Linked DNA regions of Pseudovibrio sp. Tun.PSC04-5.I4. The protein of the gene in region 2 interacts with the protein of the main gene of each other region in a pairwise test. Links are inferred from orthologs where the notes say so. Each region holds a gene or a part of one and is shown on either strand. Other genes may lie near its edges. The genes, in order: rho and nusG.

The links.
Region 1: the proteins of nusG (region 2) and rho interact in binary tests that used the Escherichia coli proteins (3 or more experiments, as listed by UniProt). The link is inferred for Pseudovibrio sp. Tun.PSC04-5.I4 from one-to-one orthologs.

Annotation. Positions count from the first base shown.
Region 1 is NZ_FNLB01000006.1:3,022,018-3,038,209, reverse strand. What follows is about bases 12,381-15,284. They hold rho (transcription termination factor Rho), read right to left. Parts: upstream 14,514-15,284; coding sequence 13,248-14,513; downstream 12,381-13,247. Other genes in these bases: hemE (uroporphyrinogen decarboxylase), read right to left, coding at 15,239-15,284; hemJ (protoporphyrinogen oxidase HemJ), read right to left, coding at 14,780-15,208; BLS62_RS19305 (GNAT family N-acetyltransferase), read right to left, coding at 12,563-13,147; BLS62_RS19310 (GNAT family N-acetyltransferase), read right to left, coding at 12,381-12,570. In the rest of the region: leuS (leucine--tRNA ligase), read left to right, coding at 1-1,223; LPS assembly lipoprotein LptE, read left to right, coding at 1,210-1,812; holA (DNA polymerase III subunit delta), read left to right, coding at 1,820-2,860; BLS62_RS19345 (hypothetical protein), read left to right, coding at 3,006-3,542; BLS62_RS19340 (ParB/RepB/Spo0J family partition protein), read right to left, coding at 3,720-4,619; BLS62_RS19335 (ParA family protein), read right to left, coding at 4,728-5,555; 16S rRNA (guanine(527)-N(7))-methyltransferase RsmG, read right to left, coding at 5,567-6,187; tRNA uridine-5-carboxymethylaminomethyl(34) synthesis enzyme MnmG, read right to left, coding at 6,234-8,117; tRNA uridine-5-carboxymethylaminomethyl(34) synthesis GTPase MnmE, read right to left, coding at 8,394-9,743; BLS62_RS19315 (thioredoxin domain-containing protein), read left to right, coding at 9,842-11,851; more of BLS62_RS19310, read right to left, coding at 11,986-12,380; more of hemE, read right to left, coding at 15,285-16,192. UniProt on the Escherichia coli protein: Facilitates transcription termination by a mechanism that involves Rho binding to the nascent RNA, activation of Rho's RNA-dependent ATPase activity, and release of the mRNA from the DNA template.
Region 2 is NZ_FNLB01000006.1:4,367,313-4,383,441, reverse strand. The notes cover bases 1-2,841. They hold nusG (transcription termination/antitermination protein NusG), read right to left. Parts: upstream 1,768-2,841; coding sequence 1,234-1,767; downstream 1-1,233. Other genes in these bases: tuf (elongation factor Tu), read right to left, coding at 2,308-2,841; secE (preprotein translocase subunit SecE), read right to left, coding at 1,807-1,998; rplK (50S ribosomal protein L11), read right to left, coding at 684-1,112; rplA (50S ribosomal protein L1), read right to left, coding at 1-676. Also shown: more of tuf, read right to left, coding at 2,842-3,483; BLS62_RS25530 (TrmH family RNA methyltransferase), read left to right, coding at 4,194-5,081; BLS62_RS25510 (alpha/beta hydrolase), read right to left, coding at 6,341-6,538; BLS62_RS32640 (hypothetical protein), read right to left, coding at 6,950-7,078; BLS62_RS25505 (hypothetical protein), read left to right, coding at 7,106-7,450; BLS62_RS25500 (sugar porter family MFS transporter), read left to right, coding at 7,824-9,212; BLS62_RS25490 (hypothetical protein), read right to left, coding at 10,483-11,133; BLS62_RS25485 (hypothetical protein), read left to right, coding at 11,441-11,779; BLS62_RS25480 (ATP-binding protein), read left to right, coding at 11,923-14,307; BLS62_RS25475 (response regulator), read right to left, coding at 14,326-15,033; BLS62_RS25470 (NapC/NirT family cytochrome c), read left to right, coding at 15,180-16,129. UniProt on the Escherichia coli protein: Part of the processive rRNA transcription and antitermination complex (rrnTAC). The complex forms an RNA-chaperone ring around the RNA exit tunnel of RNA polymerase (RNAP).

The DNA.
Region 1 (16,192 bases), 1.4 Mb from region 2 along the record:
CAGTTGTTCTGCCGGATGATGTGACGTTCGATCGTCCCGGCAATCCGCTGGATCGTCACCCAACATGGCGCAATGTGAAATGCCCGTGTTGTGGCAAAGATGCTCAACGCGAAACGGATACCATGGACACCTTCGTGGATTCATCCTGGTACTTTGCGCGCTTCACCGATCCAAAAAACAGCAACCCGACTGACCCGAAAACGGCCAGCGAATGGCTGCCTGTTGACCAGTACATCGGCGGTGTTGAGCACGCGATTTTGCACCTGCTCTATTCTCGCTTCTTTGCTCGTGCCATGCAGATCACCAAACACCTTGATATCAAAGAGCCATTCAAAGGCCTCTTCACTCAAGGCATGGTGAACCACGAGACTTATAAGGATGCCGATGGAAAATGGATAACACCAGCCGAGATTAACATCACAGGCACCGAGGGGGATAGGAAAGCCGCTCATGCTGAAACTGGCGCACCTATTACCATCGGCTCCATCGAGAAGATGTCTAAGTCGAAAAAGAACGTTGTTGATCCAACAGATATTATCGATACTTACGGCGCTGATACTGCACGTCTGTTCGTTCTGTCAGATAGCCCGCCAGAGCGGGACATCATCTGGACCGAAGACGGTGTAATCGGCGCATGGCGCCACGTGCAACGTGTATGGCGTATCATCAATGAGGTTTTCTCCAAGACTGAAGCCAATACCGTTAAACCAGCAGAGTTTGGTGAGGACGCAACTGCACTACGGCGAGTTTCACATAAAACACTTGCTGCAATCACAAAAGACTTTGAAAACCTCGGCTTCAACCGTGCTGTTGCGCGTCTTTATGAATTCACAAACGCTATCAGCAAAGCTCTTCAGGCTGACCTGTCTAAGCCAGATATGGCTTATGCAGTGCGTGAGGCAGCTGGCTTCATCTTGCAGCTCATGGAACCAATCACACCTCACCTTTCCGAAGAATGTTGGTCATTGCTCGGCAATGAAGGCTTAGTTTCCACTGCAAATTGGCCTGCGCTGGAAGAAGAATTGCTCGTAGAAAATACCATTACGCTTCCGATTCAAATCAATGGGAAGAAAAAAGGTGAGCTAACAGTAGCAAGAGACTCTTCCAAAGAGCAGGTAGAAGAAGCTACTCTAGCGCATGAGGCTGTTCAGAAGGCTCTGGATGGCAAGGCTCCGCGTAAAATCATCGTGGTACCTCAGAGGATTGTAAATGTCGTTGTTTGATCGCCCTGCTAATTCAGGACGCCTTTCCCGTCGGGTACTTCTCGGCGGGGCAACACTTGTTGCGGGTGCCCTTCTTCTTTCCGGATGTCAGTTCCGCCCACTATATGGTGTTAGCCCAACATTAACAGGTGATGGAACTGTTGAAGAGCAAACCGTTCAAGGTCAGCTCGCCGCTATCTCAATTGATTTTCCGGGCTACGGCGATACCAGTAATATCAAGCGGATCAATCAGGTTCTCCGTAACCACTTGATCTTTGCATTCAATCGCGGTGGCAAGGGTCTTCCTTCCAAGTATCAGTTGGAAATTCTGACAGATAAACGCAGAGCCGAAGTTGGGGTTGAACAGCTGGCTGATGTACCAACGGCTTACAGCATCACCGTAAACACCAGTTTCGTGCTTTCAGATAAGGCTACCGATAAAACGCTTTATTCTGGCCGTTCTTTTGCTTCCGCATCCTTTGACTTTTCAAGCCAGCGGTTTGCAAACCTGAGAGCGGAACGGGATGCTGAAGACCGTGCAACAAAAGTTGTCTCAGCAGATATCCATACGCGTCTCGCAAGTTTCTTCGCGACACATCCTGTAGAATAGGAAAACTATGGTAGCGCTCAAAGCTGCTGAAATTGAACGGTACATCACCAACCCGCCAGATGCTGTAAACCTTATTTTGGTTTATGGACCAGACACCGGGTTGGTGAATGAGCGTACTCATGCCCTCATTTCCAACGCTGCTGCAGAGAATGACGATCCATTCTCTCAGGTTAAACTGGATGCTGCAGATATAGCCAGCGACCCCAGCCGGTTGATTGATGAAGCTCTCACGATCCCTCTTTTTGGTGGTAGGCGAACCATTTGGGTCCGTGAGAACGGCACCAAAAGCGTTCTCCCAGCCGTTGAACCTCTGCTGAAAAACAATGACTTCACTGCATTCATAGTCATTGAGGCAGGCGACCTGAAAAAAACGGCTGGCCTCCGTAAAAAGTTTGAAGCCAGTAAAACGGCTATCGCGATCCCCTGCTTTGCAGACACAGCGAAAGATGTAGATCGTCTTATCGACGATGAAACCAACTCAGCGGGCCTGCAAATAAGCAAGGAAGCCCGCATGACGCTTCACACACTGCTTGGAGCCGACCGCATCGCCAGTCGTGGTGAATTGAAAAAGCTCTGCCTCTATGCGATGAAGGACAACCGCATCGAAGTGCATCATGTTGAAGAGATCATCGGAGACGCTTCTGCATTCGCCATGGACGAGCTAATTGATGCAGCTGCACTCGGAGACACAGTTACTCTGGACCACGGCTTAGAGCGCCTCTCAGCTTCAGGGACAGACGCTGGAATGATCGCCTCTCAAGCATTACGCCACTTCCAAATGCTTCACCTGTGCCGTTTAAAAGCGAACCAACGCATTGCAGTTGAAGATGTTATTGGTGGCATGCGCCCTCCGATTTTCTGGAAGCGCCGCTCAAAGATCGTCAGACAAGTAGAGATCTGGAATGAAGACTATCTGGAACGCGCACTCACTCGCTTGAATGATGCAGTCCGCGAGTCCCGCTTCAATGCAAGCCTATCCGCAGCAATCGTCTCACACACGCTCCTTGCAATTGCTCAGGTAGCAAAAGCTGCGAACAGACGCCGGTAACCAGCAAATTTCATTGTAAATTCCTTGAGCACCGCCAATTAAACTTGGTGGTGCTTTGGGGTGCTGTCACATTAAGTTCAAACCAAATTATACAAAAATATTTTTAACTATATCTGGGAATTTTTGAGCATTGAGGAATCCCGCAATGATTACAAAGCGGAAAATTATAAGAAGAAGTCGCTTCGGTACATTCTATATGAGAGGTCTCACAATTTTGATCCTCTATGGATTAATTGTGGCACTTCCAATTAAATATCTGCCTATCCCTGGATTTAGAACCACAGGAGAGCTCTTGAGTGGAGGGTGGAGTTGGGGAAGTATTTCTGGTTGTTTTAGTTATGTCCCAGTCCTCAATTTTGATGGAACAGATGGGTACCTAATTCTAGAAGGAAAGCGTGATTGGCAGATGTTTGAAAACATCGCTCTAAAGACAGATGCTAACTACACATATTTTTCAGCAACCATGTATACTCCGAATAAGCATAGAAAAAAAGAACCTGTCGAAATTGTAATAAAGTATTACGATCTAGGAAAAACTATGCATGCTGAAGGTGTCACAGTGAATGGACATGAGGGTGAATCGGATCTGTTTACATTAGTTCAATGCGGATACCCAAGCTTAGTAAACTATGCCCTGCGCCTCTTCAATATCAGAGAATATTGGGTTGAACCAAGAAAATAACTTTAGAGCTATTTTTACGACCGACTTCAGATCAAAGCATCTGCATCTCGCTTTAACAAAACTGGTTTAGTCAAAGTTGTTTCTTTCCCGAATCTATCTTAATTTCACTTCCGAATCTAAAAAGGCCGCGCCTCAGTTAAGAGGTACGGCCTTTTTCATAATAATCAGCAGGAACAATTAGTTCTGAATGCCAAGCAAGCGACATACTTCATCAAGCTGCTCAACACTCTTGTATTTGATCTTCAGCTCACCAGTGCCCTTTTCAGGTTTGTGTGCAATAGCAACTTTCAAACCCAAGCCATCGCCAAGGCGCTTTTCAAGCGAACGCGTATCAGCATCTTTTTCAGGCTTCGGAGCACTCTCTTTTTTCTTAAGCAGCTCAGGGTTTTGAGCCAGGCGCTCAGCATCACGAACTGTGAGTCCCTTCTCCACGATAAGCTCTGCCAAGCCTGCGGGATCGTCAGCCGTAATCAAAGCACGTGCATGACCGGCGGTCAAAAGCCCCTCAGCAAGGTAATCCTTTACAGAATTCGGCAGCTTGAGAAGACGCAGCGTGTTTGCAACATGGCTGCGGCTCTTACCAATCACCTTGGAAAGCTCAACCTGACTGTAAGAAAACTCTTCAATCAGCTGATCATATCCAAGCGCTTCTTCAATCGCATTAAGATCCGCACGTTGCACATTTTCAATAATGGCAAGTTCCAGAGCTTCCTGATCCGTCACTTCACGAATAACGACCGGAGCATCATGAAGACCAGCTCTTTGAGCAGCCCGCCAGCGGCGTTCACCTGCAATAATCTCAAAATGACCCGGCTTGTTAGGGCGTGGACGAACCAAAATTGGCTGCACAATACCCTTTGTACGAATGGATTCCGTCAGGTTATTGAGATCTTCTTCTACAAATGATTTCCGTGGGTTACGCGGGTTTGGCTGAAGATACTCAATCGGAACCTTTCGGTTGTCACGGCTCCGTTCTGCAGGCGATATTGTTGGCTCGGAGTTTGCCTCACCCAAAAGCGTAGCAAGACCGCGCCCAAGTCGCTTATTCCCTCGTCCTGCTTCCTCTGTCTTCGCCATTTCGGATTCCACCTATTTACATTTCAGGGCCTCAGAGTCGACGGGCCCTTCCCGCGGTTCCCTCGCGGGTCATCAAATTATTTTCTACAAGTAGCAACGGCATCCAAATCAAGCCGCAGCCATCCGCATATCACGCTCACGTTGAATGATTTCGGAAGCGAGTCGTAAATACGCCTGCGAGCCGGAGCACTTCAAATCATAAAGCAAAGCAGGCTTACCATAGGATGGAGCCTCAGAAACGCGTACGTTACGCGGAATAACCGTCTCATAGACAGCGTCACCCATCGTTTCGCGAACATCCTGCACAACCTGACTGGAGAGGTTGTTGCGGCTATCGTACATAGTGAGGACGATGCCGTGAATACTCAGTTCTTGGTTCAGAGACTGCTTCACCTGCTCAACGGTACTCAACAGCTGGCTCAAACCTTCCAACGCAAAGAATTCACATTGCAGAGGTACGAGAATGCTGTGTGATGCAGCTAAAGCGTTGATCGTAAGCAAGTTCAGAGATGGCGGGCAATCGACAAGAACATAAGAATATCCTTGTATTCGTCCCTCATCAGCTTCCTGTGCCATACCGGAAATTGCATTGCGTAATCGGAATGTACGATCACTGGCAGCAGAAATTTCCAGCTCCACCCCAAGCAAATCCATCGTCGACGGAGCGATCCATAACCGCGGAACAGCCGTTTCAAGAATGGTCTGTTCCAGTGTTGAGTCACCGCTCATAACATCATAAGTGGAATATTCACGATCGATACGATCGATACCCAGGCCCGTAGAGGCATTGCCCTGCGGATCAAGGTCAATAATCAGGACGCGCTCGCCAATCGCAGCAAGTGCAGTGCCGAGATTAATGGCTGTCGTCGTTTTGCCTACGCCGCCCTTCTGGTTAGCGATAGTCAACACACGAGGAGATTTTGGCAATAAGCTCATCCAACAGCACCTTATTTAGCGGTTTTCGGCTCGATTTTCGACAGGACCAGAACGCGACTTAGCGGATCTACTAGACTTACTTTTTCTACCAGATCAATTGACCACTCGGCAGATGCTTCTTCAATTTCGCGACGAAAATCTTGACCTTTGTGGAAAACAGCAGAAGCACCACCTTGTATAAACTGTGAAGAAAAACCGCAAAGAACCTGAAGAGAAGCCAAAGCCCGTGCAGAAACGCCCTCAATTGGAGCTTCCCACCCGTTTGTAACGGCTTCGATTCTACCCGCATGTACTTTGACATTACAACCCGCTTCTCGCGCAACAGTCCGGAGAAACGCCGCTTTGCGTTGATTACTCTCCACCATGTGAACAATACCATCCTCCCCTTCCTGTTTCAGCAACATAGCTGTCACCAATCCGGGAAAGCCAGCACCACTTCCAAAGTCAATCCAGGAGCGTGCATTAGGAAGTGTTCGCTGAATCTGGATGGAATCAGCAACGTGCCGCATCCAAATATCGTCCATAGTAGATTGAGAAATCAAATTCTGCGCCGGCTGCCACTTACGAACGAGGTCCACATAGATACCTAAGCGCCCAAACGTTTCACGTGAAACATCCTCATACATGCGCATAACAGGTGTAATCTGGCTGTAATCAGCCCGTTTTTCTAAAGCCATATTAAACAGCACCAACAACTTTTTTGCCTGAACGGCGAATATAAACGAGAAGCAACGTCAGCGCAGCAGGAGTAATACCATCCATGCGTGAGGCTTGCCCTATGGTCGAAGGACGCAAAGCTTCCAGCTTTTGACGCACTTCATTGGAAAGCCCCGTGAGAGTAGAGTAGTCAATCCACTCCGGAATTACCAAATTCTCATCTCTTTTAAGAGCTTCAATATCCGCAGCTTGCCGTTCCAAATATACAGAGTACATCGCATCAATAGCGACCTGCTCGGCAATTTTAACATCAAGCCCCTTCATCTCATCAAAAATCTCGGTGAGTTGTTCAAGCGAGATATCTGGATAAGCCAGCAAGTCAAAAACGGAGCGTTTCACACCATCCTGATTTATCGGCAACCCATGCTTACGCCCTTCATTGGGTGTAATTTTGACGAACTGCATCAAATCCCTGGTTTTCCGCAGTTTTTCAACCTTCGTTTCGAATGCGATGCGACGCTTATCGCCGATACATCCCCACTCAATACCAAGTGGAGTAAGACGTTGATCCGCATTATCTGCACGAAGAGTAAGACGATATTCAGCCCGTGATGTGAACATGCGGTAGGGCTCTGTAACCCCCCGTGTGGTGAGATCATCAACCATCACACCGATATACCCATCAGCACGACCGATAGTCACTGACGGCCCATTCTGCGCGGTGCGGGCGGCGTTCAACCCGGCAAGAAGTCCCTGCGCTCCAGCTTCTTCATAACCTGTAGTTCCGTTAATCTGACCCGCGAGATAAAGCCCTTTTTGCTTCTTTACCTCAAGCGTATTCGTCAACTCTGTTGGATCAATATGGTCGTACTCAATTGCATAAGCTGGCCGGAAGTATTCAACTTTTTCAAGACCGGGAATTGTCCGAAGAAACTGGATCTGAACATCCTCAGGTAGCGACGTCGAAATACCGTTTGGGTAGACGGTCGGATCGTCAAGCCCTTCCGGTTCCAAGAAAATCTGATGCCCATCACGATCGCCAAAGCGAACGATCTTATCTTCGATAGACGGACAATACCGCGGGCCCCTGCCCTTGATCTCACCGGAGTACATCGCCGACCGGTTGATATTATCGCGAATGATTTTATGCGTCTCAGGTGTCGTCCGCGTAATGTAACAAGGAACCTGCCGGATCTCAATTTTATCGGTCATTGTTGAGAACGGTATCGGATTTTCGTCACCCGGTTGCTCTTGAAGGACACCCCAGTTAATGGTGCGGCCATCCAAACGCGCCGGAGTACCGGTCTTCAAACGCCCAAGGCGGAGACCAATTTCCTCCAGTGACACAGACAAACCAAGAGCCGGTGCTTCCCCATCACGACCAGCAGGTATTTGCCTATCGCCAATATGAATGAGACCACGAAGGAATGTCCCGGTCGTGATCACAACTGCCTTTGCAGAAACACGACGGCCATCAGCCAGAGTAACACCCTTCAGGGTATCTCCGTCACGGATCAGCTTATCGGCCTCACCCTCCACAACATCCAAATTGGCAATCGCTTTGATTTCGGCTTGCATGGCTTCACTGTAAAGCTTGCGGTCTGCCTGAGACCGAGGCCCCTGCACAGCCGGCCCTTTCCGTCGATTGAGCATCCGAAACTGAATACCGGACGCATCAGCAACGCGACCCATCAATCCGTCCAGCGCATCAATCTCACGCACCAAATGTCCCTTCCCCAAGCCACCAATGGCCGGGTTACAAGACATCACACCAACTGTATCAAAGCGATGAGTAATGAGTGCTGTATGTGCACCCATGCGAGCAGACGCAGCAGCAGCTTCACAGCCCGCATGGCCGCCGCCAATGATGACTACGTCAAACTCAAGATCAAAATTGTTAGGCATTTCGGTCCTGCATTTCGCCGTTCTAAATACAGAGATAAGTATGAAACTCACTTTGTAAGCATCTGGACCAATCTGGGTCTCAGATAAAATCTGGGGGAATTAGAAGGGCAATTACCTGTTCTCTTGAAAAGTTGATACAACAGCTCACGCCTCGGGTCAAAGAAAACAGTGCATTCAGTCTCCAATGCCGCGACTAAAGTTTTCCACGGGACTCACTGAGTTTTCCCCACTAACTCCCGATTTCCCAAAAACGTTTCACGTGAAACATGCCTATTTTTACTTACCTACGCAAAAATCTCGGAAGATCACATCCAGCAAATCTTCCACATCAATGCGCCCTGTGATGCGGCCAAGCTGATCAGCGGCCCTGCGAAGATCTTCCCCTCTCAACTCAATCGGATAGCCAGCTGCATTGATGGCTCGGTCCAGATCATCTACACATTGTGTAAGATGGCTACGGTGGCGTTCACGAGTAATCAGAGGGTTTTCAATAAGTCCAATATTTCGTTCCGCAAACGACTCAAGACTTGATAGCAGCGCGTTCATGCCACCTTCATCGCGAACAGAAACGTTAATCTCTTGGGTCGTTTCGAAGGAGTCATGATCAACAACGTCACCCAAATCACTCTTGGTATTAAGCTGCCAGATCTCCGCTCCACCCGTCTTTAAGCTTGCGGGTAGGTCTTCCTGGTCCACATTGGGAGCGCGTGTCCAAAGAATGAGATCAGCTTTTCCAGCATGTACCAGAGCCCGCCGAATACCTTCCTTCTCAACTATGCCCACGCTTTCACGAATGCCAGCGGTATCAATCAGGGTCACAGGATAGCCACCAAGATCAAGATGGACTTCCAACACATCGCGTGTTGTTCCGGCTTCTGGCGTAACGATGGCAACATCTCGTTGAGCCAGCTTATTCATCAAGCTGGACTTCCCTGCATTAGGTGGGCCAAGCAGAACCACTTGAAGACCAGAGCGAAGTCTCTCCCCTCGCCGTGCATCGGAAAGGTGAGCGAGCATCGCATTGCGCAGCTTATCCAGCTCCACCCAAATTTCATCTGCAACAGAATCCGGGATGTCATCCTCATCGGAGAAATCAAGCTCAGCTTCAATCATCGCGCGGCTGCGAATAAGCGTATCGCGCCACTGCGTGTAAAGCTGTCCCAGAGCGCCGTCCATTTGCCTTTGAGCTTGCCTGCGTTGAGCATCTGTTTCAGCGTCGATAAGATCAGCAAGCCCTTCAACCTCAGTCAGATCAAGCTTGTTGTTGTGAAAGGCCCGACGTGTAAATTCACCCTGTTCTGCAGGACGACACCCTTCAAAGCTTGAGAGAACCCTAAGAACAGCAGCGACAACTGCCCGGCCGCCATGGCAATGTAGCTCAACAGTATCTTCCCCGGTAAAGCTTCCCGGCCCTTCAAACCACAAAATCAAAGCATGATCTAAGAGTGAACCATCTACAGGATCCCACAATTTTTTCAGACTTGATTCACGTGAAACTGGGAATTTACCTTTAATAAGTTCTCTGAGCACCGGCCTGGATTGAGAACCAGATAAACGGATAACAGCAACGCCTGAAGGAAGTGCGCCGCTGGAAACGGCGTAGATTGTTTCCTGTTGTGTATTCATTCAAAGTCCGGTTCTTTATTCGCTATGTGATCACGCTGTGACTGCGTTAAACCTACCCTATTCGCCAAGCAATACCTTGAATTCAGGATCACCTCTTTATGAGCAGAAATCGCTTAACGAACGCTTCAAGCCCTTACCTTCTTCAACACCAAAATAACCCTGTCCACTGGTGGGAATGGAGTAAGGAGGCACTCGACGAAGCACAAAAAACAAACAAGCCAATTCTGCTGTCTGTCGGTTATTCCGCTTGTCACTGGTGCCACGTCATGGCTCATGAGAGTTTTGAGGATGAAACAACAGCTGCCCTCATGAATGAGCACTTCATCAACATCAAGGTAGATCGTGAAGAACGTCCTGACATCGATCAAATCTATATGCAAGCCTTGCATATGCTGGGCGAACAAGGTGGCTGGCCGCTGACAATGTTCGTGACACCCACCGGTGATCCATTCTGGGGTGGAACATATTTTCCAAAAGAAGCTCAGCATGGCTCTGCTGCTTTTAAAGATATTCTCGCGGCAGTAGCCCAAAGCTTCTCAACGGATCGCGATACAATCGAAGCCAACAGACAGGCCATCAGTCAAGTGCTGAATGCACCACATCCCGAAGCCTCCCCCCTTTCAGCATTCATGATTACCGCTGCAGGCAAACAACTCTTCACCATGCAGGATGAAGTGGAAGGCGGAATGAACAGTGCGCCGAAGTTTCCGCAGGCCGCAGTTCAGGAGCTTATTTTCAGAACCGCCAAAGGCCAGAAAAATACCTTTATGCGCGACCAGTATTTGGTAACCGCGCGTGCTATTTCTCAGGGCGGAATATACGATCACGTGGGAGGTGGCCTGGCTCGTTACGCAGTAGACTCTATTTGGCTCGTCCCACATTTTGAAAAGATGCTCTATGATAATGCCCAGTTCATTGAACATCTATGTTGGGCCTATCAGGAAACTGGCGAAGAACTGTTTCACCTCCGGATCCAGGAAGTGATTGATTGGCTCAAGCGGGATATGAAACTACCTGAAGGCGGCTTCGCATCTTCTATGGATGCAGACAGCGAAGGTGTCGAAGGCAAGTTCTACGTCTGGACTAATGACGAGCTGAAAGCCTTAGTTCCAGAAGAGCACTTCGAGCTGTTTTGCAAAGCCTATGATGTGACCATTGAGGGCAATTGGGAAGGGAAGATTATTCTCAACCGGCGTCAGTCCCCTACTCTTCTAAACGCCGCCCAAGAAGACGTGTTGGCTACGTGCAGGAAGATCCTGCTTGATCATAGAGCAACCCGTATACCGCCTCACAAAGATGACAAAGTTCTAGCTGATTGGAACTCCATCCTTATCTGTGCGCTTGTAAAAGCAGAACCCCTTGTTTCACGTGAATCTATTCGCATTTCTGCCAAGGAAGCTTTTGGCTTTATTATTGAGCATATGCTGGTAGATGGAAAGCTCAGTCATTCCTGGCGACAGGGCAACAGATTAGAAACTGGTTTTGCTGCAGATTATGCATGGACAGCCAGAGCAGCTCTCGCCCTATATAGTTCGGAACCGAATCCTTCCGAAAAGCAGGCATACCTGAATAAAGCCGAGGAGTTACTTTCCATCCTTAATGACCGCTTCTCACACACCAACGGCGGCTTCTATATGACGGATAAAGATGCCGATGACCTCATCCTCCGGCCCTACCACGCTTATGACGAAGCAACCCCCAACTACAACGCGGTCGCTGCATTAGCCTTCACAGAGCATTGGATACTGACGGGAAATACATCTTCCCGCAATATCGCTGATGGGACACTGAATGCCTTCACAGCTGACATTCATAAAAATGTCTTTGGCACCGCAGGCCTCCTGAATGCATTGGATACAAGAACGCGCTTCAAGAAAGCGCTTGTTGTTCACGGTTCTGGACCGGAAGCGAATCCAATGAAGGAACCACTCCATAAACATTCTGATCCGGTATTTTATATAGACGAAGTCCCAGAGGGTTCTATAAAGCCGGTTGAGCTGGAAAACTCATCCTGGAACAATGGTGAGACCACTGTTTTCATCTGCTCAGAGAAGGGCTGTTCCTTGCCCGCTACCACACCAAAACTTTTAGGCGAGCAATTACACTAAGCATATCAATCAAGGGTTGGGTCGTTGTTTCACGTGACCCAGCCCTTGATTAGAGCTTTGAAAATTGATGTGATTCACGTGAAACATCACATTATTAACAGGAGAACAAATTCTTTATCCCATCAAACTAAGCTCTAAGATACAGATGCGAAACGGTCTCTATTCAACCGGTAAAGAACATGCCTACGAAGCCAATGTCCCTCTTCCAAAAACTGATGATCAAAATCATCAGAAACTTCAGTCACCATTCCAAGCCGTTGCATTACCTTTTGAGAACGCTTGTTTTGAACTGCAGTAAAACTTACGACCTCATCCAACTGAAGAGTTTCGAACCCGAATCTAAGCCAAATACGGGATGCTTGCTGCGCAATCCCCTTCCCCCAAGCATCAGGAATAAGACGCCAACCGATCTCAACGCAGGGATCAAACGGAAGAGGTATTGGATAGGTTGGGATACCTAAACCACAAAAGCCAAGGAACTTCCCGGACAACTTGTCTTCGACAACTGGTACCGCAAAACCGTGGCTCTCCTGTTTTGCCAACAAGCGTTGATGCATGGTCTCGCTTTCCTCTCGAGACATCACATTTGGGAAAAACTCCATAACGCGAGCATCAGCATTCATCTCCGCAAGACCATCCAGATCCCGCGCTTCCCACTTCCGCAATACAAGCCGGTCCGTCTCAATATGCGGGCATTTGTCAATTAGTGTCTCAACCATATTCACGGTCCAAAAATTGTTGTTTTGTAATCCGGTATAGAAAATTCCGCGCCAGTGGAGCATTCGCATCCATGTCGGGATCAATAAAATCGTCACCAGTTGAATAAATCATCCCAAGGCGCTTCATGGTATTTTCAGAACGTTGATTGCCCACAACCGCATTCGCGACAATCTCATCCAGCTTCAAAATCTCAAAACCGAATTTAAGCCAGATACCTGCTGCTTCCATGGCAATGCCCTTCCCCCAAGCATCACGTTGAAGCCGCCAGCCAATTTCAACGCACGGCCCAATAGGAATATCAGTCTCTTGAACATTAAGTCCACAGAAGCCCAACAAACGACCAGATTGTTTATCTTCAACAACCGGGAAGCAATAGCCATGCTGATCCTGTTTTCTCAGCACACGACCTAACATCTGCTCCGCTTCTTCAGGTGATTTCACAGCGCCGAAGAATTTCATGACCCCAGGATGCCCACATAATTCAATCAGGCCATCAAGATCCCTTTGCTCCCACTTACGAAGAATAAGACGCTCTGTTTCCGCACGAGGACATTTATCAAGAACAATAGTTTCCATGTCACTCTCCCTCTCAATTCAAAATAGAATCCAATCAACAAACAAAAAAAAGGCCCCGCACACCGAAGTGAGCGAGGCCCTAAAACTCGGTACAATAAATCTATGTATTCATTGAATCGAAGAAATCATCGTTGGATTTTGTCTGACGCAATTTATCGAGCAGGAACTCAACAGCATCAACAGTATTCATCTGGCTTAGGATACGGCGCAGAACAAAAGTCTTCTTGAGCTTATCAGCAGAAACAAGAAGCTCTTCCTTACGAGTACCGGAGCGCTGAATATCAACAGCCGGGAAGACACGTTTGTCAGAGATCTTACGATCAAGGATAATTTCGGAGTTACCCGTTCCCTTGAATTCTTCGAAGATAACTTCATCCATACGGCTGCCGGTATCAATCAGGGCCGTCGCGATGATGGTAAGAGAACCACCCTCTTCGATGTTACGAGCCGCACCAAAGAAGCGCTTAGGACGCTGCAACGCGTTCGCATCAACACCACCAGTAAGAACTTTACCAGAGGACGGCACAACGGTGTTGTAGGCACGACCGAGGCGTGTGATGGAATCCAGAAGGATAACAACGTCACGGCCATGTTCAGTCAGACGTTTAGCCTTTTCAATCACCATTTCAGCAACCTGAACGTGGCGAGAAGCAGGCTCATCAAATGTAGAAGAGACAACTTCACCATCAACTGTGCGCTGCATGTCCGTTACTTCTTCCGGACGCTCATCAATCAACAGAACGATAAGGTAACACTCAGGATGGTTGGTTGTAATAGACTTCGCAATATTCTGAAGGAATACTGTTTTACCTGTCCGAGGAGGCGCAGTGATCAGAGCACGCTGGCCTTTGCCGAGCGGAGCTACAAGATCAATAATGCGAGAAGAAATATCCTTGGAGCTGGATTCCGGTATTTCAAGATTGAAGCGATCTTCTGGGTAAAGCGGCGTCAGGTTATCAAAATGAACCTTATGTCGCGCATTTTCAGGATCTTCAAAGTTGATTTTATTGACCTTCAGAAGGGCGAAGTAACGCTCACCATCTTTAGGGCTACGGATCTGGCCTTCAACAGTATCACCAGTGCGCAGAGAAAAGCGACGGATCTGTGAAGGTGAAACGTAAATATCGTCTGGGCCTGGCAAGTAGTTTGCATCAGGAGAGCGGAGGAAGCCAAATCCATCTTGGAGGACCTCTACGACACCTTCGCCGATGATCTCAATATATTGCTCTGCAAGTCTCTTCAAAATCGCAAACATAAGTTCCTGTTTGCGCATGGTACTTGCATTTTCGACATCATGCTCCTCAGCTACTGTAAGGAGTTCAGTCGGGCTTTTAGACTTAAGGTCTCTGAGTTTCATTTCCCGCATAAATAGGGATCGTCTTTACTATGGGTTCTGGACTTGATTTAGCTTTAAAGGATCAAGAACTTTCGAACACAAAACGTTAGGGGGGAATTGCAGCTTCTCTAGGTACGACGTTCATCGACCTACGAAAATCGCTAGGAGATTAGCGATTATTAAAGCTGCACTGTGAAGGTGTCGGCACAATAACTAATCGAATTCAATTCGGCAAGTGCTTATTGCCCACTAATTCTCCTAAATTTTCAATAATAATTTCCGAATGCCCGGATCACCTAGGGTTTAAAGATCACTAGGAACACAATTGCAACCATTAATAGTGTTGGAATCTCATTAATAATTCTAAAGTATCGCTCACTATTCTTGTTTTGATCCTGCGCAAACTTGGTCACATGCTTCGAAAGCATTACGTGATATATCGTCATGAGAATAACAAGAGAGAACTTCAATAGAAACCAAAGATCAAAATATGCATCAAGCAAATAAACCAACCACAAACCAAAAATCCATGTGGCCATCATTGAAGGCGCCATAATTGCTTTCAGCAATCGGCGCTCCATGATCTTAAAGGTTTCGCTCTTGTCAGATCCGATTTCTGCCGTCGTGTGATAGACAAAAAGGCGCGGGAGGTAGAACAATCCTGCCATCCAAGCAACTACAGAAATTATGTGTAGGGACTTCGCCCAGGAATATGCATCATCCATAATCCGCGCCTCAATATTTGTAATAACCGATTACAGGCCTTTTACGCGCTTCACCATCTCAGCCACGTGTTCTGGCGGTGTCTGCGGCACAACGCCATGACCCAAATTAAAGATATGCGGGCCATTGCCTAAAACTTCGAGAGAGTGATCTATTCCAGTTTCAAGCGCACGTCCACCGGCAACCAGTCGCATCGGATCCATATTCCCCTGAACAGGAACAATCTTCTGAATTTCCTGAGCAACTTCTGCAGGAACAGTCCAATCCAGACCTACTGCATCAACACCAGTACCTTCAACATAGCGCTTTAGCCGCGCTGCGGATGCTTTCGGGAAACCAATGATCTTCGCATTGGGGCGCTGAGCTTTCACGCCATCAACGATTTTGCGAGTTGGACCAACAGACCACTGTTCAAATCCAATGTCATCCAAAACACCTGCCCATGTGTCAAAGATCTGAAGCGCATCAGCACCACCATCCAGCTGAGCCACAAGGTAGCTGATAGAAGCTTCAACCAGATGATCGATGAAAGCAGTCAGGAGCGCAGGATCCCTGTAGGAGCCGATACGAGCGGCAACTTGGTCCTGAGTGGTATGACCAGCCACAGAATAGCAAGCAACCGTCCACGGAGCTCCGCAGAAGCCTAGAAGCGTGGTTTCTGTCGGTAACTCAGCTCTCAAACGCTTGATTGTGGCAATAACAGGAGCCAAATGCTCCATTGTCCTAGCTTGATCAAGTTTATCAACGAGTTCGATTGAGAGTGGTTCGAGAACTGGTCCTCGACCCTCCTCAAATTTTACAGGGTAGCCAAGCGCATCTGGAACTACGAAGATGTCAGAAAATAGGATGGCAGCATCGAAGCCATACCTACGAATTGGTTGGAGAGTAACTTCTGTTGCAAGATCGGTGTTGTAGCAGAAGTCGAGAAAATTTGGAGCTTGAGCTCGTATAGCTCTGTACTCAGGCAAATACCTGCCTGCTTGTCG
Region 2 (16,129 bases):
GTTCAACCTTTACGCCCGGTCCCATCGTGGATGAAAGTGCTACGCGCTTCACGTAGATACCTTTTGCACCAGATGGCTTAGCTTTAATCACTGCGCCAACCAAAGATTTCACGTTTTCAGCAAGCTTTTCAGCGCCGAAAGAAACTTTGCCAACACCAGCGTGGATGATACCAGCTTTTTCAACGCGGAACTGTACAGAACCACCTTTAGCGTCGGTAACAGCCTTAGTCACATCAGGGGTCACAGTGCCAACCTTAGGGTTAGGCATCATGCCACGAGGACCGAGAACTTTACCAAGACGACCAACGAGTGGCATCATGTCAGGAGTTGCGATAACGGTATCGAAGTTGATCGTACCGCCCTGCACTTCCTTAACCAGTTCTTCAGCACCAACAATGTCAGCGCCAGCAGCTCTTGCTTCGTCAGCTTTCGCATCACGAGCAAAAACAGCAACGCGTACAGTTTTACCGGTACCGTTTGGAAGAACACACGCGCCGCGAACCATCTGGTCTGCGTGACGTGGATCAACACCAAGATTCATCGCAAGTTCAACAGTTTCGTCAAACTTAGCTGTGCCACGAGCTTTGATCATGTCAAGAGCTTCGGTCAGACCGTAATCTTTTTCACGATCGATACCTTCGCGAGCAGCTTTAATACGCTTACCTACTTTAGCCATGATACCCTTACTCCGTAACTTCCACGCCCATGGAACGGGCGGAGCCTTCGATCATCAGCATTGCTGCTTCGATGTCGTTAGCGTTGAGGTCTTTCAACTTGGCTTCAGCGATCTCACGAACCTGAGCCTTGGTTACGGAAGCTACTGTTCCGCGACCTGGAGTTGCTGAACCAGATTTTACTTTCGCAGCTTTCTTGATGAAGTAAGAAGCCGGAGCTGTCTTAACTGCAAAAGTGAAAGACTTATCGGAGTAGTAAGTAATGATGGTTGGGCAAGGAGCACCCTTCTCAACATCTTGGGTCTTAGCGTTAAACGCCTTACAGAATTCCATGATGTTAAGACCGCGCTGACCTAGCGCAGGACCAATTGGTGGGGATGGTGTAGCAGAAGCTGCTGGCACCTGAAGCTTAATAAAGCCTACAATCTTTTTCGCCATAATTCTCTCCAGAATGGATTAGTGAGATCACGCTTGTCGCATCTCACTGGATAAGAGAGCGGGCGGTCTGGCTTCCGACACACCGACGAAAGTATGCCTCACCTGCCGCCCTAACCCGAACTTAGCCGACTTTGTCGACCTGTCCGTATTCAAGCTCAACCGGGGTAGCCCGGCCGAAAATGGACACTGTCACTTTAAGACGTGTCCGTTCCTCATCGACTTCCTCGACAAGACCAGAGAAGGAAGCAAACGGCCCATCGCTAACGCGAACCTGTTCACCCACTTCAAAGCTAATGGAAGGTTTAGGAGCTTCGACACCTTCCTGAACCTGATTAAGAATACGCTGCGCTTCCACCTCAGAGATAGGCATAGGCTTCTTGTCATTACCAAGAAAGCCAGAAACCTTCGGCGTATCGTTGATCAGGTGATAAGCGTCGTCGCTCATCTCCATCTTCACAAGCACATAACCTGGGAAGAACTTACGCTCGGCATCAACCTTGCGACCACGACGAACTTCAACGAATTTCTCAGTCGGAACCAGAACCTCATCAAATGAGTCCTCAAGGCCCTGCTGCTTCGCTCTTTCTTTAATCGCTTCCGCAACTTTGCGTTCAAAGTTAGAATAAGCGTGAACAATATACCAGCGCTTGGCCATCTTAAATCTCGTTCCTACTATAATTGCCCGCAGAGCTACTTAGAAGCCAAGCAGAAAACTGATACCTAAGCTCATCAGCTGATCAGCTGCAAGAAAGAACATCGCCGCCAGAAAAACCATAATGAAGACCATCAATGTGGTCACACCGGTTTCTTTACGCGACGGCCAAGTGACCTTCGCTGTTTCTGAACGAACTTGCTGGATAAATGTAAAAGGGTTGGTTTTTGCCATCCGGTCCCGGCCTATTGCACGACAGGTGGGCGCGCAGAAACTTCCACGCGCCCGATCCCTGAAAACTCTTCATATGCCACCTTCTTCGATTAATCAAGAATTATTTAATATCGAAAAAGTGGCAGGGGCAGCAGGGCTCGAACCCGCGACCTACGGTTTTGGAGACCGTCGCTCTACCAACTGAGCTATACCCCTACAAGCGCTCCACGAAAGGAGCAAAAACCTATAACCTTCTGAAAACACTTCCTTTCAGAAGGTACCGTGTCGCAATACATGTCGCGACACGAAGTGTAAAGACTTAAAAAGTCTTTATTCGATAATTTCAGCTACGACGCCAGCGCCGACGGTACGACCGCCTTCGCGGATAGCGAAGCGCAGACCATCTTCCATAGCGATTGGTACGATAAGTTCAACCGAAACTGAAACGTTATCACCAGGCATCACCATTTCAATGCCATCTGGCAGAGAAACTACACCAGTCACATCAGTCGTACGGAAGTAGAACTGCGGACGGTAGTTGGTGAAGAATGGAGTATGACGTCCACCCTCTTCCTTGGTGAGGATGTAAGCCTCAGCTTTAAACTTCGTGTGTGGGTTAACCGAACCTGGCTTACAAAGCACCTGGCCACGTTCAACTTCTTCACGAGAAACACCGCGGATCAATGCGCCAATGTTATCGCCAGCTTCACCCTGATCGAGCAGCTTGCGGAACATTTCAACACCGGTAACGGTAGTTTTAGCTGTGTCTTTAACACCAACGATTTCAACTTCTTCGCCGACCTTAACGATACCGCGCTCAACACGACCGGTTACAACAGTACCACGGCCGGAAATTGAGAACACGTCTTCGATAGGCAGAAGGAACGGCAAATCGCGTGGACGCTCAGGAGTTGGGATGTACGCATCAACTGCAGCCATCAGCTCTACAATTTTGTCTTTGCCGATCGCGTCGTCGCGTTCTTCAAGAGCAGCAAGTGCAGAACCTGCAACGATTGGAATATCGTCGCCTGGGTATTCGTAGGAAGAAAGCAGCTCACGCACTTCCATGTCTACGAGTTCAAGCAATTCTTCGTCATCAACCTGGTCAACTTTATTCATGAAGACCACCAGAGCCGGCACACCAACCTGACGAGCGAGCAAGATGTGCTCACGTGTCTGTGGCATTGGGCCGTCTGCAGCGTTAACTACGAGGATCGCGCCATCCATCTGAGCCGCACCAGTGATCATGTTTTTCACATAATCGGCGTGACCTGGACAGTCAACGTGTGCGTAGTGACGAGCTTCGGTTTCATATTCAACGTGTGCTGTTGAAATAGTGATACCGCGAGCACGCTCTTCTGGAGCACCATCGATCTCGTCGTAAGCTTTGAAGTCACCAAAGAATTTGGTAATTGCTGCAGTTAACGTAGTTTTGCCGTGATCAACGTGGCCGATTGTGCCGATGTTGACGTGCGGCTTATTACGTTCAAATTTTGCTTTAGCCATGGGCGTAGCTCTCTATTTAATCGTAGTTCCGTTGATCAAAGCTCGAAGCCTAAATAAAGACCTCAAGGATTCTTTCAGGATAAACTCGCTTACTAGCAAGAATGGAAGTTGGAGCGGGTGAAGGGAATCGAACCCTCGTATTCAGCTTGGAAGGCTGCTGCTCTACCATTGAGCTACACCCGCATAACCAATTTCTTGTCGATGGTGGAGGAGGTTGGATTCGAACCAACGTAGGCATAGCCAGCGGATTTACAATCCGCCCCCTTTAGCCACTCGGGCACTCCTCCGAGATCGACAGAAAACTCTCCAGTGTGGAGAAACTTTCGAAACTCGCTTTACGAAACACGCCGCTAATCTGCAAGAGATGCGCCGCGTCCTGTGGCGCGGTTTATGCCGATGCTAACGCCATCTGTCAACGCCTCTTTTGCAAGTGCCTGTGCAAAATCAACAGGCCAACCGGTTTTCCCCCTTTTTTGGGTGAAAATGACGTTGAGTTCCCCAGGTATGGTGTTGCGAAAGCAGGGTTCTTCACATGTGAGGGCCTATTTCTTCCTTCCTACAATTCAAATCTGCGGGAATCCCTAAGTCCAAAATATTTGGCTCTTCAAGGCGTATCCAATTCTCAGCAATAATTATCAGGAATGCAGAATGTTTAGAATGTTGCATCCAATCTTCTTGAAGCATTGCCGCGACAAGAGTATCGAGGAGCCATGAGCACTTATAGAAATCAAAAGAGCGAGAGTGAAACCCGTTTGAGCCCTCCAAAAGGCGGCGAGCGATCCTCTCAGCACCCCAAAGCTGACGCAAAGAGCAAAGAGTTTTCCAAATCAGGCCCTAACAAGGGGTCCAAGGGAAAACCATGGCTCAAAAAATCAGCAAGTGATGATGGGCCCTACTATATATATGGGCTTCACACAGTGGAAGCTGCCTTCAACAATCCCGATCGCAAACGCCACACGCTGGTCGTGACACAAAATGCACTTCGCCGGTTGGAAGAGCGGAACGTCACAATCGATGTGCCAATTGAATCTAAAAGCCCGCGCGACATAGATCGCATGGTCTCAAAGGATGCTGTCCACCAGGGCATACTGCTACTTGTTGACCCCCTTCCTGAATATGACGCGAGTGAGTTGGAAGAAGGCACACTTGTTCTTGCGCTTGATCAGGTGACCGATCCACACAATGTAGGTGCAATTTTGCGGTCAGCTGTTGCCCTTGGTGCAGACGCTGTTGTCACCACCACGCGTCACGCTCCTGAAGAAGGCGGCGTACTGGCAAAAGCTGCCTCCGGTGCATTGGACATGCTCAAACACGTCCGCGTACCAAACATGTCCCGCTTTGTGGGCGAGATGCAAAAGATGGGCTATCAGGCCATCGCGCTGGACAGTGAAGGCCCAGCATCGCTCGAAGACACACCCTTTACCTATAAGACCCTCCTTGTCCTGGGCTCAGAAGGCAAAGGCGTCAGAGAAGGCGTGCGGAAAAACTGTGATGCATTGGCCCGGCTGGATATGCCAGGTCCGATCAAATCGCTCAACGTCTCCAACGCTGCAATTCTCTCATTATATGTAGCGCGCATGAAAATGGGATTATCATAACCTGACAGCCTCCCGCTCTCTCTAAGCTATTAAGACAGTGGTCAGCCAGGCGCACCTATCAACAGGTGCGCTGGCACCCTTCCCCACTTAGACAGGAACGAGTTTCTTCGGTCCGCAAGGGGAATAAGACACCCACCACAGCTTACCCCAACACCGTGCGCAACCTTCCACACATCTGCTTGGCTGGTTTCTCGGGAAACACGCACCTTTTCCTTCAGAAAACAAAGCCACTCATAAAAAACCACAAGCTTTCAAAAGAACGCACAAAACAACGCAAACAGTGTCCGCAGCTGAATTATTCCATCAATATCAACGAGCTGAAGCTAGAGCATGTGGAAAAGACATGCCGAAATCGACATTTTGACGCTCATTTGGAGTGAATTATTCGCTCCCCTGTGAATTCTTCCATTTTTTTGCATTTTGGGTATTTACAAACCCCGCTGTCGGCCGTAAATACCGCTCCAACGAAGACGCGCCGGCATAGCTCAGATGGTAGAGCACCTGATTTGTAATCAGGGGGTCACGGGTTCGATCCCTGTTGCCGGCACCACTCTTCTTCTTGATTTATCAAGAGAATTTCAAAGCCTCCTCCGGGAGGCTTTTTGCTTTTCTACCCTTTGTCAGCATATTGTAAGCAATGGGTATTTTTGTAAGCAGGATTTCGCCCCTCCTAACCCCTCCCAATACCCTTTCAATTTAATACTGGAAAAGCTGCTGATGTTGTCACTAGTCGTCAGCAGACAGGATTTCTGTGAGGTTTGACACAATCGAAGCCGTCAGAACTTTGTCACCTCTTGTCACAAGCCTTCACACACTCAGTTATCCCCCAAGCAAGATTGACTTATGCTCTTCAGCCACTCAACGAGTACCTTTTGGAGTCCAAAGCGACCGACAGCAGAAAAGCAAAGCCACTTCATTCTGGCTGGAAGCGCTACTTCTGCTAGTCTCGCAACCTACCTTTGAGCGAAAATCTCACGGAAAGTTGCGGATCTATGGACTGGCGCAGTTCGGATATTGCAGAACACGCTCAAGAAATGGTTCTGCGATAGGTACCCATATGTCTGGCCTATAATTTCTAAGAAAAAGGCTGTGACCTTCGTTACCGGCGGGCGGTAGGATACCTAACTCAGGACCGGTAGCCCCATCAGGCATGTACGCCTTGAACATCCTTCGTGCCAATTTTCTTAAAGGCTGCTTCCACCAAATTTTCTCGGAAAATTGGGTTTGGGGGATGCGTCCGGCGCCGGGCGCAAATGCAATCACGCCGCGACCGCCCTCAGGGTTTTGTTTGCAGCAGCAAGAGAGACGCTCCCGCCTTGCAAATGGCCAACCAACACAATTTGATCGGCGATAACACAGGGTTGGTCTCTGAAATAGTCTACTGCGCCAAGAAGATCCTGAGCCAGCACCTCCTCGGCACCAACATAATCTGGCGAAGAACACCTAGCAATCTCCACGTTCGCGCGTTTCCCCTCTGAGCGTCCATGTCCTCTGCTCAAAAGTATCATCACCAAATTGCGAAATCGGGATGATAGTCCTAGGGACCATTGCTCGGTGCTTCAGAATGTGAGCCATGATTGATGGAGGTGGTTCGGTTTATTTGAACAGTTGAATGTCGTTTATAAGTGGATCCGCTCCGGTTACGCCGCTGCTTGCGTTATGTGCAGCGTGTGGTTGCAGTAAGCCTGATCCGGCGTGTGCCAGTCAATGATGGTAACCGGATAGACGAACCCCTTCGCCATCGAAATATATGAGATGTCGACCGCCCAGGTCTGATGGATCTCAAGACCGCCACACCGCGCAGCAGATACGGGAAGATCTTGTGATACGGTGTGGGATTAGAAGTGTTTGAGCGTCAGTAGATTGCCTCAATACCCGTCCTTTTCATCAAGGATCTCACTGCGCACTGACCGATATGAAAGCCCTCTGCCTTCAACAATCACCATGCCGCTACCTGCAAACGAATACTCCAGATGCAGCTCATCCAGCCCACGCATGAATTTCAACGTTTCCGATGAAACTGGGTGGGGCCGGTAACAAACACTGCTTCTGGATATACTCAGGGCTTTGGCCTGACGGAATATTGTAAGGTCATGTTTGTGGTCAATCATCTTTTGGCGTTCAGTAAACCCGCTTTTGTGAGTGCCTTCTTACGGGCTAACGAGGCCCACTGGGGCCACGATCCCATCGAAGTCCGAAAAATCGGTCTCCAAAGCCGGCTCCTCAATCTTGGTATGCAGCCGTTTGACCTCCACATCAGGCTCTTACCTGGCTTGTTTATTAATTCCAAACACATCTGGTATGGCTGCAAGGGCCTGATCTTTCCGTTGCTTGATTTGGTTCGCGTGCACGTCAAAGTCCTGAGCTAATTAACTCAAGGTTTTCTCGTCGCGAATAGCGGCTAAAGCTACCTTTTCCTTGAACGCGGGACTATGGGACCAGTGGGGACGTCTGCTCATGATGGTCTCCTGTTCTTAGCATCATGCCAGTTTCAGGAGCTAAATCCACTTATACAACCTGTCAAAATTCCCGAGCCAGCTCTATGTGCCCATAGGGCCTAACAGGCACAGCATAAGCACCTTGATCTCCTTGGATACACTGAAAAATTCAGTGTTGCTTTTTCTGTAGATGGCCAAACGTTATTGGGGTCTTGTGAAAAATAATTCAATTCAGAGCTGTGTGTTCTCCGGTTGGTTAGAGACCTCTGCCTATACTTTCCCTTGGTCTTGAAAGGGATTGCGTATGATTATCCTTCTGGCATGCATCGCCGTACTCTGCGGTTTACTCTATGGCTACAACGAAGGCGTTATCGCTGGCGCTTACGAACCCATCAAAGCAGAGTTGCAATTCTCTGCGTATTGGGGAGGCCTTCTGGTCGCGTCCTTGTCCATCGGCGGTTTGATCGGAGCATACCTGAGCGCCTACCTCAGTGATACATTTGGCAGACGGTCAACAGTCATCATCGCAGCCCTGTTCTTTATCACCGGAGCCGTCTTATCCAGTGTTGCCCAAGACCTTTTTGTGCTCACGTTTGCTCGTTCTCTCATCGGAATGGGAATTGGCTTGTCCTCAATGGCAGGGCCCCAATACGTCTCTGAAATTGCGCCGCGCAAAATCAGAGGTCGTATGCTTGCCGCGTTCCAGTTCATGATCTCCTTTGGTGTCTTTCTTGGCTACCTTTCCAATCTAATCACGCTCGATCTTGGCTACAGCGCAGAAACCATCAATCGCTGGCAGTTCATGTTTCTCCTCTCCGCGATCCCTGGAGCACTTTTGCTCTTCGGAATTTGGAGCGCACCCGAAAGTCCGCGCTGGCTGATCATGGCAAACCGCTCAGCGGAGGCCAAAGCCGTCTTTGAAAAGATAGAGCCTGACCGATCGGAGGCATGGGTTAAAGGCAATGTTAAACGGATCGAACAAGATCTCGCCGAAGTGGCAGACCAAAAGGGAGGGTGGCTGGACCTTATCAACCCGCGAAACCGCCCCATCACCAGTTTCTGCGTCTTTACCTTCCTGTTCCAGCAGCTCAGTGGCATCAATGCAGTCGTCCTCTATGCGCCAGAACTTTTTGGTGACCTGGGATTTTCTGAGGAGGCAAGCCGTTTGTCTGCAACGGTCGGGCTTGGCGCAGCACTCGCTCTGGCAGCTGCTGCCAGCTTGTTCCTTATTGATCGCGTCGGCCGAAGACCTTTGATGGTCTACGGATTGCCCGCCTGCGCATTTTCCCAGTTCTTGATCGTGGGTGGCTTTCTCATGGGAGATGGGATTGGTACAGCACTGGCCGTTACAGGTCTTTGCCTCTATGTGATATCCTATTCCCTCTCCATGGGGCCTCTACCATGGGTCTACATGTCTGAGGTGTTCCCAAATTACCTAAGGGCCAAAGGGATGGTAGTGGCGGTAACCGTCAACTGGGTCTTCACATTCCTCGTGGTGTTTGGCTTCCCCAAATTGAATCAGCTCTTTTCGATCACCGAAATCTTCCTGTTCTTCGCCATTTGTTGTTGTATCGGAACCGTCTACGCCATCCGCCGCGCACCAGAGACCAAAGGCGTCGCTCTGGAAGACATCCACGAGTTATTTCATAAGGACGACAGCAAGACAGCTAAGGGGCCTGTCGTCGGCGAATAGGACCAGCAAACACCAACAGCACCACATGACTTCCCATGCAGTGGTGGGGTGATGTCACTTTAACTTTCCGGCCAGATTGATAGGATAGCAGTGGCGTATGACTTCAGTCCCGATCGACTACAACCGACACCGCTTTCCGCCATAGATTATTGCCCACGCCGTTTGGATCTATCACCGTTTCTCTCTCAGCCTGCGCGAGGTGGAAGAAATGGCGGTGAAGCTCGGCATTATGGTCTCGTATGAAACCATCCGCTGCTGGGGGACCAAATTCGGACCAGCCTGCGTTCGCCGGTTGCGTCGCAATGCGCGCGGTAGCGAGGACGCCTGGCATCTGGATGAGGTCGTCATCACCATTTAGGGTAACCGTTATTATCTCTGGCGAGCCGTCGATCAGGGTGGCTATAAACTTGACAAAACTCTTCAGAACCGCCGAAATACCAAGGCTGCCAAGCGCTCACTCACCCGGCTTTTATCGAGGCAGGGCCTTACGCCAAAACGAATAATAACCGACAAGCTCAGCTCCTATGGGACAGCAAAACGCTGGGTCATGCCAGAGGTCGAGCATCGCTCCCATAAGAGCCTCAACAACCGGGCAGAAAACTCGCACTTGCCTTGCTAAAGCGGGAGCGAACCATGCAAAGGTTCAAACCTGTAGGCCAATTACAGAGGTTTCTGGTTGGCTTTTCGGGCCTGCGCAACCTCTTCGTTACACCCCGCCAGCAACGATGTTCAAACACTATCCGCAAGCATCGCCTCGACACTTTTACTGAGCGGAAGCGGGCTGTCACGATTAACGCCTGAAATGCGTCTGCAGGAGCCTTTTGCGACCAGAATCAGCTTAACGTCGCAACACCTTTCAGATGACATGCGATGTAGCTATGCGACCATTAGGTTCTCTTAAGGCCCTGTGTGAAACACGGCCTCAAGCCCTCATAGGTCGCTTGTCTTATGCCTACCGTTCTTTGTCAGCATATTGTAAGTAAATGTACGAGTTTCACCGCGAAATACAAGGTAGGCGGAAGCAAATAATTTTCTACAACTCATTGATTCATAGTACTGAATCGTAGTTCAGGGTAAGTAACCTCCAGTTGCCAATTGCAACTTGTAATCAGGGGATCGCGGGTTCGATCCCTACTGTCGGCACCACTCTTCTTCTTGATTTATCAAGAGTATTTCAAAGCCTCCTCCGAGAGGCTTTTTGCTTTTCTGGCTTCAGCCAGCAAGCTCCCCGCTTGAGAAGAGAAGCCGCCATACGCAGATCACCAAAGCACTAGCTTTTGCCCGTTAGGTTTATGGGGTCACTGTCAAACGCCAATCCTGGAATAAGCGCGGAAGAGCCATTTTTTTCCCTCTTACCTGCAAGGGATAAGTACAGCGTTCCCATATTGCCAAACTCTCGCAGGGCAAAAAGATAGGGATCACCGCTGGTCCCCGTCCCTTTTGGCTCATCAACATCACCGGTGACCAAACCAGCCAGCGCAGCACCCCAAGCTTTCAGTGTTTTTTGGTCACCCGCTATACGTTGAACCCAATTCTCAAGCGTTTCAGGCACATCACCACCATTGGCAATCAATGAGAGCCAATCAACAGCTGGCACCTCACCAAGATCTCCCACATGTCCCCCAAATCCAACTGCGGGGAACAGCAGCGGGTTCCATTCCACCAATTCGTCTGCAGAAGAAGACGTTTCCTTAGAATGAGGAGCAATGCTCAACGAATGCACCGCGTTTCTAAGGCATGCTTTCAGGTCATCACTGACCGTTTCAAGGCGTTTGCGTAACTGAGCAACGGGATCGCGAAGCCAGTTCTGATTTAACTCATACTCTTCAGGCTCTTTCCCCAAGGGGAGCAAAAGCCCCACAAGAAGCCCAAAATCCAAAGTGGCTGTATCTAAGTCTTTTGCTGTAATTGTTTGTGTCACGCGGCTATTCCTCACAAAATCGCAGTTTTGAAATCATATGAGGCAAGACGAGACGCAACGGCCTTCGTGAGGGATGTAAAAACAAGGTGCGTTCTATGGTTAAACTATCTTGAACAAACACAATCCTCAGCTCTTCAAAAGAGCAACGGAAACTTACAAATGTCATAGAATTGCACGACCCGGCTTAGCCGTAGATTTACGACAAAACCAATGTTCAAATCTCAGTTCCTGATTTTATGGCTAGATAAACCTCAGTGATTCACGTCAGCGACATACATACAACTGGCAGATAAACAGGAGATCTGTGATGAGCTTTGAAAACCCAAATGCAGGTGAAGACTTGAACGCCCTTGAAGGCATCATCAGCAATTATAGGTCCGAAATTGACGACAATGCCATCTTGCATGACGACTTCGAAAAACTAAAAGACTACTTAGCGCTCAAGTTGGAGCATACCCCTGCTGAACGAACGCAACTCCTTGGCCACATACTCATGGAACTTGGAGAATCCGCAGATGATAACCTGCGGATGTCAGAGGAAAGCCCCCAAATTGATCGCCATGAAGCGGAAACAGTTCAACATCTGGAGAACCAGGAAACACTGCGAGATGCCCTGCATAAATTTGGCCTGAGGTATCTGAACTAAACCCTCTCTATGGCAACTTTGGAAATGCCTTATGCTTTGTTTTCAATAGGGTTTTCCCCTACGCTTCAGCACGTAGAACAGTAGTTTTCCATTGATCATCTTCACCCTTCGGATAATACCATAGGGTTAAGATGGAGGCCGTTATGGACGTGCTGCGCACCCTTATTCTACAGAGTGAAAATTCTCTGATTGACCGCATTTTCTTTTACGCAAAAAATCAGGGCTACACCCAATATACGGCCACCCTCCGAGAAGCTTGGAGAGCTTCAATCACCGGCCTGTCCAGTTCCATTATTGAGGCATTGGACACCTATGATCATCCTCCGGAAATTCCCGTCAACGCAGATTTCTCAACCCACCCCATCGCAGCGTTTGGCGTAGAACAAGCACGCAGCCACCGATCCAGAGGCGTCACTCTTGGTTATTTCCTTGGTCTGACCAAGTACTACCGCAAATCCTATCTGGATCTGGTAGATGGCCAGAGCTATGAGCCCGCTCAAATCGCCAATTACCATGCTTTTTTGCATCGTTATTTCGATTTCATGGAGCTAGGCTTTTCAACTGAATGGTGCAGCGTCACAGAAAGCGACAAACTAAATACAGCTTATGAAGAAAATCGCCGGATCACCAATGACAAGAACAAATACCTGACTATTCTGGAAAGCCTCAGCGACCCTATCGTTCTACTCAATGAAGACGGGTCTATCAACGACTTCAACTATGCGACTCAGACGATCTTCACCGGCTTACAATACAGCGGTGCCAAACATAAAAATCACAGCAGGCTCAACACACTAACTGACCAGCTCAGGCCATATCTACCAAAAGGTATGGAAAGTTGCTTTACAGATGTGCAGCTGGACACGGCATCCGGCCCAAGATTTTTCGATATTCGCGCGCAACAAATGGCCGATTTCAGCGAAAAATACTTTGGATTGATCGTCATCCTCAACGATGTCACAGACCACAAGAAAGCCAGGGAAGAAGCAGAAGCGGCCAACAACGCCAAATCCACGTTCCTCGCTGCAATGAGCCATGAGATCCGCACGCCGCTCAACGGGGTGTTAGGACTAGCGGATCTGCTGAAGGATACAGAGTTGGGGCAGGATCAACTGCGTTACCTCAGCGGGATTGTCTCCTCTGGTGAAATGCTGCGCTCAATCCTCAATGACGTGCTGGATTATTCCAAGATTGAAGCTGGTTCACTGGAACTTGAGACGGTCGATTTCAAAATTCGGCAAGTGGTGGAGCAAGTTGAAAACCTCGTCGCACAGGATGCAGAAAAAAAGGCGCTCTCACTCAACATTCACGTCAGCAAGGATGTGCCGGATATCATTCGGGCCGACCCCACCAAAATCAGACAAGTCCTTCTCAATTTAGTGAGTAATGCGGTTAAATTCACCGATGTAGGGTCTGTCTCCATTCAGGTCGCGATACCGCGTTTAAAAATCCGTCACACAAACTGCTTGCAATTTACGGTCACTGATACCGGTATCGGATTGCCATCCAAAGATGCCAGTTACCTCTTCGAACCATTCGTGCAACAAAATGCATCTACCAACCGGTTGTTTGGTGGGTCAGGGCTAGGCTTGGCCATATCAAAACGATTGGTCACAGCGATGGGGGGCGAGATAGGATGTCAGCCCAATGCAGAAGCCGGAAGCATCTTCCGCTTTTCAGTCCCGTTTTATGAGACGGACCAATCCGTCAGCATGATCGATGACAGAAAAGCCATCTGGAAACCAAAGAAGCTCAAGGTCTTGCTGGTGGAAGACAACGAGGTCAACCAACTGGTTACTGAAGGCTTTTTGGAAAAACTCGGCCACACGTCCACAACCGTTTCCAGCGGGGAAGACGCGCTTCAAAAGCTCAACGAGCACCGCTATGATCTGGTGTTGATGGACAACCGTATGCCGGGCTTGAGCGGAATTGATAGTATCGCCCAAATCCGTGCCTCCAAGCACTTCAGCATCGCAGAAATCCCTGTCATCGTCCAAAGCGCCTGTATCATCTTAGCGGAGATAGAAAGAAGTTTCGCTGTCGGAGCAGATGGGTTCCTCGGCAAACCCTACACGCAGGACGAATTGGAAGATGCCATCGCCTCCTGCCTGTCTGACAGAGCCATGTTTGCCCGCAACGCCAAAGAAAAGACCTGCGAACAGCTCACCGAGTTGATCGACGTAGCAGTGGTTCATGGCCATTACAATATGCTTGGGGAAGCACGTGCTAGACGGATTATTGAAGCTTATATGAAGTCAACGCTCTACTTTATTCCCGAACTGCGCAACGATATCGCGGCCAAGAATTTCTGCAAGATTGAAAACAGAGCCCATGGCATGAAAGGCGCCTCTCACAATGTAGGCCTCATCCATGTAGCGCACCTATCACAGAGCCTAGAACACGCCGCAAATAACAAGGAAGAGCACAAAGTGATGGAGCTGTTTGGCTCACTGGAAATCGCATTTACAGCCTCAAAACATATTCTCAATGAAACATGGTTGAGCTGCTTGCAAGACGCTGCGGAATAAAGGCGGAACCGCTGGACATCAATCTGTGCCGGTAAAGACGTAACCAACCCCATGAACCGTCACGATGAGGGAGGGATCTTTGGGGTTCACTTCGATTTTCCGGCGCAGCCGTCCAATCAAAACATCCACGGTACGGTCACTCGGATCCCATTCGCGGTGGTTGAGGTAATCCAGCAGGTTATCTCGTGTAAGAACGCGGCCCGTGTTTTCACAAAGCGCCGCCAGAAGCTCAAACTCACCTCGTGTCAGGCGCACATCTTCCTGCGCGGCAGAAAGCAACCGTCGTTTATCCAGATCCAACTGCCAACCAGCAAAATTCCTCACCCGCACATCTGCAGGCACATGGGCACGCCCGGCTTTAACACGGCGCAATAGGTTCTTGGAACGCGCCAACAATTCTCGCGGGTTGAACGGTTTCATCACATAATCGTCGGCTTCCATTTCAAGCGCAACAATGCGGTCTACATCATCAGTCCGGCCTGTCACCATAATCACGCCGACGTCAGAATGCTTGCGCACTTCCTTCAGGAGAGTCAGGCCATCATCATCGGGCAGGCGGATATCAAGCATGATCAGATCCACATTTCCAACAGCAAAAACAGCACGCATTTGCGCCCCGTCTTCCGCCTCCGAAACATGGTAGCCTTCAGTCTCAAAATACCCGGAAAGTGCGACGCGGCTGGTGAGATCATCATCAACAACGAGAATGTGTGACTTGTTAGACATATGCTTGTTATTGGCTCGTTTGTTTACATCGTGTTTACACCATTCTACACGCCGTTCATAATTATTCCAAACGCTATTTACAACCTTAGTCTAATTCTCTGAGCATTGACCGGACCAATTGTCCGAGAGTGCAAAAGAGATAACCAATGAAAATCTGGCAACTCCTGCGGACGAAAACCGCAATTTTCCCAATCAGTTTGCTTCTCTTGGTGACTTTCGCGACTGGCATTGTGTTCTGGGGTGGGTTCAACACCGCCATGGACTACACAAACACACTGGACTTCTGTGTGTCCTGCCACGAGATGCGGAGCACTGTTTATGAGGAGTACAAAAAATCCCCTCACTTCTCCAACGCATCCGGCGTGCAAGCAGTCTGTTCAGACTGTCACGTACCGAAGGAAACCATTCCAAAAATCATCCGCAAGGTGAAGGCGGCCAAGGAAGTTTATTCCAAGCTCACCGGCAAAATCGACACCAAGAAAAAGTTTGAAGCACATCGTCTGACCATGGCCAAAAGCGTATGGGCGGAGATGGAAGCCAACGATTCCAAGCAATGTCGTAACTGCCACAAACAAGCCTCTATGGATTTCAAGAAGCAGCATCCCAAAGCTTCAAAAACCATGCAGCAGGGCTTCAAAGACGGTCAAACCTGTATTTCCTGTCACAAAGGCATCGCACACAAATTGCCAGACATGTCTCAGGGCTTCAAAACCATGTTTGATGACTTGAAAGCTCTGTCAGCACGCGAAGGTGCAAAAGCAGATCGCCTCTACGCCATCACCAGCAAACCATACTTCATGGAACTGAAAACCGCAGAAAAAGGCGGCAAGAACAGTGGTCGTTTGATGGGCGGAACCGACGTCACCGTTCTGGAACGCGATGGTAATTTCGTGAAAGTCCGCATGGCGGGCTGGCAGCAGGATAAAGTGGACCGCATCATCTACGCGCTGCGCGGCCAACGCATTTTCTCCGTCACGGTAAGCAAAAAAATCATCGACAAGATCGAGCGCCTGAAAACCGAAGTTGATCCAGATACAGAGCTCACATGGCATCAGGTCCAACTGGACGCATGGGTCTCCAAGGAGAACCTCGTTTC